Regions from separate parts of the Parabacteroides sp. ASF519 genome, predicted to be linked through region 2. Evidence: riboswitches for the same ligand, from Rfam matches in the RefSeq annotation. Region 2 holds a riboswitch; the other holds the start of a gene.
The links. A riboswitch is a leader RNA that binds a small molecule or an ion and turns the genes downstream of it on or off. The one in region 2 is predicted to bind cobalamin.

Region 1 (4,439 bases), 2.5 Mb from region 2:
TTTACGTCGAGCACACGTTTCCATTTGATCTCTTTCAGCCCTTCGCAAGTATTGCGTGTCTGATAGATATAATTATCCAGCAACGCCGTGATCATGTTGTGGGCAGATGTAACCGCGTGGAAATCGCCGGTGAAATGCAAGTTGATGTTTTCCATCGGCAGTACCTGTGCGTATCCGCCTCCGGCTGCTCCGCCCTTCATACCGAAACACGGACCCAGCGAGGGTTCACGCAGGGCGGCGACTGCTTTTTTACCTATCTTGTTCAGGCCCAGGGCCAGACCGATAGATACGGTTGTTTTACCGATACCTGCTTTGGTAGGCGTGATGGCCGTTACCAGGATCAGGTTATGTTCTTTGATTTTCTCTTCATCGATCAGGTGAAGGGGCACTTTGGCGATATACCGACCATAGTTTTGTACTTCTTCGCGCGGAATACCCAAACCCGTGGCAACTTCCTTTATTTTGCGAAGGGAGACTTCTCTTGCAATTTCTATATCCGATTTCATGTGCTTATGTAAGTTTAAAGAGGCAACAAAAGTATATTATTTTTAATTAAATAACAAAATGATAGAATGAAAGGTTGTAATACCTGATAACTGTGTAAAATTAGTGTTATATTGATAAAAGTTACCAAAAGGAGGCCGGCAATGATTCTTTGTTAAGTGAAGTGCGCGTTTTTCAACATATTTGTAATCTTCAGTTGACAAAAACAGTGCATTTCGACAGTTCTTGTATTAAAGAACTTTAAAATATAGATAAAGGGTTGTGGTGTATGATAATTTGCCTAATTTTGTGATATCACAATAACAAAATGAAACTAACAGCAAGTTTATAGTGATAAAAAGAAAGTAAATAACAATTTTAAAAACTTCGGTTTATGTAATTAAGGAGATTTGATTATGGCAACAATGAGATTTAGTTTGACAGGCGTCGTTTCAAGAGAAACAGAGACAGGATCATGGGTTAAAACAATTGCAGATTGTTTGGGTATTCGAATGTTTTCGAAGATGGGTTCTTCGGAGAGTATGAATAATGTCGGTTGGGATACCACCAAGCAGAAGGAAATCCAGGATCTTCATCATTATGCCATCAGCAACTTGATCCCCAGGGCCGGAGTCTATCAGATGAAGTTACTTGAATCGTTGGCACAATCTGCTTCTATCTATTCACCGGAAGAGACTGAAACTCTTTATAATGAAACGAATAAAAAGATTGAAGAGATCAGCAGTCACATTTCAGGAGTATTAGTGAGTGCACGTGAGTTGTGCAAGTCGGGGCATCAGAACTGGGAATCTGTCCAGTCGCTCCGCTACCATATGAACCGTCTGAACGGTATCATAGAATCCGTATAGTTTTTGCGATACAATAATTGGGATAGTAATTTTTTTTATTGTATGATCATCAGTGAGAAATAGGGGAAAGATTTCTCTGCGATGATTTGCCGGTCGGAGGTGTAGTATTCTTTATCCGTCCCTACATTTTCAAAATAATGGAATTGTGTCTGCGGATGCTTGCGAATACATGCATGTACGGCTTCCACACATTGCGACAGTTTCATAATGACGATCACGTATCCGGCATTTATCTTTTCTGACAATTCTTCTGCGGAAGGAGTGCCGGGGATAACAATGATCTGTTCTTCCTGTTTGACAATGTGCAAGCCGGCCAGTGCTCCGGCAGCGATGAAGGCGGGGATTCCGGCAATACGCTGAACGTCGATTCCCGTCTCTATAAACTTGTCATATATATACTGGATGGAAGAATAGAAGCCGGCATCGCCTTCGGCTACGATAACGATCTGTCTGCCTTCCGCATAGTTTGCAGCGGCTTCGTTGTAAAGGGCGTCGTAGGCTTTCCAGGCTTCCGTGCGGTCTTTGCTCATGGGGAGCATGAAGCAGCGGATGGCAGTTTCGTTTATTTCCAGTGCACGTATGATATCGGCGGCACGTGAGAGGATTTCACCTTGCCTGTTACGGGTGGCGGGGCAGTAGATAATATCTGCTTTCTGAAGTTGTCGGAGACCTTTCACTGTGATAAGTTCCGGTTCGCCGGGACCTAATGATACGAAACTGATCGGGTAAGTCATTTTATTCTTGTTTTTATTTGGGGTGCAAATGTGCTGAAAATAGTGCAAAGTTGCAAACTTCTTATTACTTTTGCGATCGAAATAGGTTCTGTAAAACTCCTGTTCATGGAGACAGATTAAAAGGGAACCGGGTGGAAATCCCGGACAGTCCACGCTGCTGTAAAACTTCAGTAACATCCCGATAACACCTTTTGCCACTGGCGGAGAGACAGCCTCGCCGGGAAGGCTTTCGGGATGGAAGTAAGTCAGAAGACCTGCCATTTTTCACATAGCGATTGTCCTCGTGGGTTCGGACGGTTTGTGTCGGATAAAAAGAATATGAATATGAACAAGTATTTAGCAGGTTGTTGCCTGGTTGCACTATTGGCTACGTCGTGTGCATCGAAAGGAAATCAACAGGAGAAAAAGAATGTTTCTTCACAACAAACGACTATAACGGATAGCCGGGTTCAGGTGACACCAAAGCATGCCGAAGGTTTTCAACTGACCTATAAAGATGATTATACGCTGGTGGATATACATGATCCGCAGAATGAAGAAAGTACGCATTTCCTGTATGCTTTGGTTCCCCGGGGGACGAAGCCGGAAGGGATTCATGCGGATTATACGGTTATCGAAACACCTGTACGTAGTGCTATCTGTATGACTTCCCTGCAATTATCCAATTTCATTAAGTTGGGAGCGGAGGATAAGGTTGTCGGCATTACGAGTACGCGCCATCTGTTTAATAAGACTATCAATAATCAGCTGAAGGAAAGAAAGACGGCAAAGATCGGGATCGAAGGCAACTTCGATAATGAGGTGATCATGAGTATCAATCCCGACCTGATCCTGATCTCACCTTTTAAGCGTGGCGGCTATGAAACAATGAAAGATATCGGTATCCCTCTGATTCCTCATCTGGGATATAAAGAAATGACACCGTTGGGGCAGGCTGAATGGATCAAGTTCGTCGGTTTGTTACTCGGGATAGAGCAGGAAGCCAATGAAAAATTCTTGGCTATAGAGAACCGCTACAACGAGCTGAAAGAGCTGACAGCCGAAGGTAAAGTGCAGAAACGTCCTGTCGTGTTCAGTGGCGAAATACATGGTGGTAACTGGTATGCAGTAGGAGGAAAGAGCTTCCTTGCACAACTTTTCAAAGATGCCGGCGCTGATTACTTTTTGAAAGATGACGATCGCTCCGGCGGTGTGACGCTCGACTTCGAGACCGTCTATAACCAGGCCGACGAAGCCGACTACTGGCGTATCGTAAACAGCTATCCGGGAATATATACTTATAAATCACTGAAAGATCAGGATCCCCGTTATGCAGACTTCCGTGCCTTCAAGGAAAAAGGAGTGATCTATTGCAACATGAGGGAAAAACCTTTTTACGAAAGCATGCCGACCGAGCCGGAAGTGGTGCTGGGCGATTTATTGCATATCTTCCATCCGAATCTACTGCCGGATCATACGCCTGTCTATTATGATTTACTTAAATAAATGGGTACGATGAAGTATTCTAACACTTTCCTGATGTTTGTGATCTTTGTCTCGATCGTCGTGTTGTTGTTTCTGAATCTGGTGTTGGGCTCTGTTTCTATACCCTTCCATTCGGTTTGGAATATCATCTGCGGCAATGGCGACGAACCGGTCACCTGGCAGAATATTATCTGGAAATCACGCTTTCCGCAAGCCTTAACGGCATTAGTCGCCGGAGCCGGATTAGCGATCAGCGGGCTTCAGATGCAAACCGTATTCCGTAATCCGTTGGCCGGCCCCTCTGTATTGGGTATCAGTTCTGGTGCAAGTATGGGAGTTGCCTTCGTTGTTTTACTGAGCGGAAGTCTGGGAGGCGTGGCGTTGAGTAAGCTGGGCTTTATGGGGGAGATTGCCTTATCCATTGCGGCCATAGTCGGTTCCTTGTCTGTCATGGCACTGATCGTTTATGTTTCGCAGAAGGTAAAAGGGAATGTGACGCTATTGATTATCGGTGTGATGATCGGCTATGTGGCGAATGCGGTAATCGGAGTCCTGAAGTTTTTTAGTGTGGAAGAAGATATCCGTGCTTATGTGATCTGGGGGCTGGGAAGTTTCTCGCGTGTCTCCGGTAATCAGATGATGCTTTTCGTAGCGATTATGGCTATCCTGATCCCTCTTTCGTTCCTATTGATAAAGACATTGAATCTGATGCTTCTCGGCGATGGGTATGCTCGTAATCTGGGACTGAATATCAAACGGGCACGCCTGCTCGTTATCACCTCTGCCGGTGTATTGACAGCTATCGTGACCGCTTACTGTGGTCCGATCGTCTTCTTGGGACTGGCTGTTCCTCATCTTTGCCGTGCCATTTTCCAGACATCCGACCATC
Region 2 (4,439 bases):
CGCACTTTCGATGCCGACAGAGAAACGGATCAGGTCCGGAGCGATACCGGCTTCCTTCAATTGTTCGTCGGTCAACTGGCGATGCGTATGGCTTGCCGGATGAAGCACACAAGTACGGGCATCGGCCACATGAGTAACGATAGCAGCCAGCTTCAAGCTGTCCATAAACTTGATAGCTACCTCGCGTCCGCCTTTCAGTCCGAATGACAGGACACCGCATGAACCGTTCGGAAGATATTTCTTTGTCAGTTCGTAATATTTATTTCCTTCCAGATCCGGATAGTTTACCCAGGCTACCTTGTCGCAATTCTGAAGCCATTTAGCTACGGCCAGTGCATTTTTACAATGCTGCGGCATACGCAGATGCAATGTTTCCAGTCCGAGGTTCAGCAGGAAAGCATTTTGCGGAGACTGGATAGAACCCAGGTCACGCATCAACTGGCTGGTAGCCTTGGTGATATATGCCAGTTTCCCGAATGTCTTTGTGTAAGTCAGGCCATGATAGGAGTCATCCGGCTGGCAGAGGCCCGGGTATTTGTCTGCATGCGCTTCCCAGTCGAAGTTACCGCTGTCGACGATACAACCTCCTACGGCAGTCGCATGTCCGTCCATATATTTGGTCGTAGAATGCGTAACGATATCGGCACCCCATTCGAACGGGCGACAGTTGATCGGTGTGGCAAATGTATTGTCGACGATCAATGGTACGCCATGTTTGTGAGCGATACGGGCAAACTTTTCAATATCCAGTACCATCACTCCCGGATTGGAGATCGTTTCGCCGAACAATAATTTTGTATTCGGACGGAACGCCTTGCTGATCTCCTCTTCACTGGCATCCTGGTCGATGAATGTACATTCGATGCCCAGCTTTTTCAGGGTAACAGACAGCAGATTGTATGTTCCGCCATAAATACCGGTTGCACTTACGATATGGTCGCCGGCTTCGCAGATATTGAAACAGGCAAAGAAGTTGGCAGCCTGTCCCGATGAAGTCAGCATTGCTGCCACACCACCTTCCAAAGCGGCGATCTTGGATGCTACGGCATCGTTGGTCGGGTTTTGCAGACGAGTATAGAAATAACCACTCTCTTCCAGATCGAACAGTTTCGCCATTTGTTCGCTGGTCTCATACTTGAAGGTAGTACTCTGATAGATAGGCAGAACGCGAGGTTCTCCTTTTTTAGGCTGCCAGCCACCCTGCACACACAAAGTTGCCGGCTTGAATGAATTGCTCATATTATTAAATGTTTGCTATGTAATTATATTCTGCTGACAAAAGTAAAGAATAGTTCGTTCCATTAATACAAATCTATGATCATTTATAAAAAATAGGGTACTGTTTAAAAATAATCTTTACCTTTGCCTCCGGTTTTGGTGTCACAAATCCAGTTCTACGGAAAAGTGATGAAAAGGGAATCAGGTGAAAATCCTGAACAGACCCGCTGCTGTAAGCTCCGCCAAAGTCGTTGAACACAACTCAATCCACTGTTCGCAATGAATGGGAAGGACGTTCAATGACGGAGTAAGTCAGAAGACCTGCCAGAATCAGTAGTTTTAAGCTTTCGAGGAATAAGGCTGAAAAACATGTAAGTAAGGACTTGACTGTATTTGGTAGGGAGTTCCGGCTGTTCATGTGTTCCATTCTGTTTTGTCGAAAGCCTGTCGTTAATATATAATGTTTTTGATGGGATGAGAGGTTTCATACATGTATTTTTGTTGTTTATTTGTTTGTTTCCTGTAAGTCTGGCGGCGCAAGACAGGGTTACGCTGTCCGGAGAGGTGAGGGGAGAAGATGGTGCTCCGCTTCCTATGGTTACTGTTGCTATCGAAAATACGACGGCAGGGACATATACCGACGACCGGGGGCGCTATTCACTAAGTCTGAAACCCGGAAAGCATACTCTTATAATTACCTTGTTGGGTTATAATACAATAAAAACAATTCTCGATATCCGCAGGAACAAGACGCTCGATTTCGTTATGGAAGAAAATTCCGTAACCCTGAACACTGTTGAGGTGTATGGCAAATCGAAAACACAGAAGGTCAAGGAAGGTGCCCTGACCGTCAATGCGTTGGATATAAAACCACAGATCAGTTCCTTGAAGAACCTGAACGAAATGGTTAACCGGACAGTTGGCATCAAGATCAGGGAAGAAGGAGGGGTAGGTTCCGATTTTGACCTCTCCATTAACGGGCTGTCGGGTAATTCGGTGAGATATTTTATTGACGGTATGCCGCTGGATGCAAAAGGTAGCGGTATTTCACTGGCCAATTTGCCTGTAAATATTATTGACCGGGTCGAGATATATAAAGGAGTAGTTCCTGCCAGCCTGGGGGCCGATGCTTTGGGAGGAGCTATCAACATCATCACCAATCAAGACAAGAAAAATTATCTCGATGCCTCTTACGGCATCGGCTCGTTTCACACGCATCGGGCTGATCTGAATGGTCAGTTCGTAGAGCCGAAGACTGGATTGATCATGAAACCGACTGTCGGTGTCAATTACTCGAAAAATGATTATATGATGAAAGGTGTCGAGGTCTGGGATGCAGATAGCCGTAACTATATTGAAGTCAACCGCAAACGGTTCCATGATGATTATTTTTCCTTGCTGGGGCAACTTGAAGCCGGCTTTGTCGATAAGTCCTGGGCAGATGCTTTCTTTGTTTCCGGCTCTTATTCCAAAGTAGATAAGGAGTTGCAGACCGGTTCTATCCAGACTAAGGTCATCGGAGATGCAGAGCGTCGCGGCAGTGCTTGGAATATTTCAGCCCGTTATCAGAAGCGTTTTGATAAGATCAATACCAGTGCATCGTTATCCCATACCTGGGATCGCTCGCTGACTGTTGATACTGCCTATCGTATTTATAACTGGGACGGCGGTTTTACCCCGTCGTCCCGTAATGAGATCAACGGTCGCGGACGATCCATGCGTCATTATGACCGGCCTCTGACAATTTTCCGCGGAGGTGTTGATTATACTATCAACCGCCATCATTCCTTCAGCCTGAACTATTTACTCAACCGTACCGGAAACAATCGCCGCGACGATATTGATGAAACATTTGAACCGACCAATGATGTTTTAACCAAACATATCCTCGGGTTGACCTACAACCAGTCGTTTTTCGACGGAAGATGGGAGAGTACGTTATTTGTCAAGGATTATATCAACGCAACATCTGTCGAGCAGAATGATCTTTCATGGATAACAGGTTCGGATGAGGTTGACAGGAATGCGACTAAAAATTACTGGGGAGGCGGATTCGGCTGGCGTTTTATATGTTGGGAAGCGTTGTCTGCTAAAGCCTCTTTTGAACATAGTGTGCGGCTGCCTCTGTCTCGGGAGTTGCTTGGAAACGGAACGACTATCTATCCGAATCTCGCCCTTAATCCGGAAAGCAGTGACAATATTAACTTCGGCCTTTTTGGTAATTGGCATCCTGCTTCCGGTCATTCATTTTACTATGAGGCGAATGGATTTTTACGCTTTGTAGACGATTTCATCCAGGCAACGGTTTCTGAAAAAGAGGGGATGATGCAATATGAAAATATACCGGCGGTACATATCAAGGGAGCTGAAGGCGAAGTCCGATATAACTGGAAAAACAGCCTCCGGATAGTGGTCAATGCCAGTTACAATGAAGCCCGCGACCAGAAAAAGTACAAGACAGACGGTAAACCTTCGGCTACTTATAAAAACCGCGTACCCAATCGCCCCTGGTTTTATAGTAATGCGGATGTCAGTTATACATTTCATGATCTGGCCCAGAAGGACGACGATCTCCGTATCGGGTATTCCTGGCAATGGATACACTGGTTTTATCTTTCCTGGGAGGCTTATGGTGCTATCGAGAGTAAATCGCGTATCCCGACCCAGAATATATCGAATGTAAATGTGACCTATTCGTGGAATAAACAGCGTTACAATATATCGTTGGAATGTAGCAATCTATTTGACTCTACCGCTTATGACAATTACAAACTCCAGAAACCTGGACGTGCGTTTTTTGCCAAATTCAGATTATTCATTAATTAATAATTAAATATTCATACAAATGAAAAAGTTTCAGTTACTATTTTATGCATTCATTATGGCAATGGTTACATTGTCTTTCAATGCTTGTTCTAACGATGACGATCCTAAGCCGACCCCGGAACCTACTCCTGAGCCAAAGAACTATCACTTTGACATCTGGATTGCTCTGGATAAACATGGTGGCATGGGACGTGATGTTCAAACGCTGGTTAAAAGTATAGATTCTCTTACTGTTGGCTCAACTCCCATTGACTTTAAAGGAGATGGCACTGAGGTTCACTCGGTAATGTCTCTGGAAACCATTGTCAAAGGGAAATATTATTATCAGGTACCTGTATCAGGTGATCGTATATCAAAGTACATATTGTCTGATAATACCATCAAGAATATTCAGT

Region 1: linked by a shared signal. The riboswitch ahead of C825_RS17645 (ABC transporter substrate-binding protein) and the one ahead of C825_RS07415 (TonB-dependent receptor) in region 2 are both predicted to bind cobalamin.

What each region holds. Positions count from the first base shown of each region.
Region 1 covers NZ_AQFV02000006.1:4,444,359-4,448,797, reverse strand. The annotation lists gene C825_RS17660 (formate--tetrahydrofolate ligase) at 1-506, opposite strand, end outside; gene C825_RS17655 (hypothetical protein) at 900-1,352, shown strand; gene cobI (precorrin-2 C(20)-methyltransferase) at 1,388-2,086, opposite strand; cobalamin riboswitch at 2,153-2,362, shown strand; gene C825_RS17645 (ABC transporter substrate-binding protein) at 2,411-3,571, shown strand; gene C825_RS17640 (iron chelate uptake ABC transporter family permease subunit) at 3,581-4,439, shown strand, end outside.
Region 2 covers NZ_AQFV02000006.1:1,910,557-1,914,995, forward strand. The annotation lists gene C825_RS07410 (O-acetylhomoserine aminocarboxypropyltransferase/cysteine synthase family protein) at 1-1,239, opposite strand, end outside; cobalamin riboswitch at 1,359-1,561, shown strand; gene C825_RS07415 (TonB-dependent receptor) at 1,693-4,044, shown strand; gene C825_RS07420 (DUF4374 domain-containing protein) at 4,064-4,439, shown strand, end outside.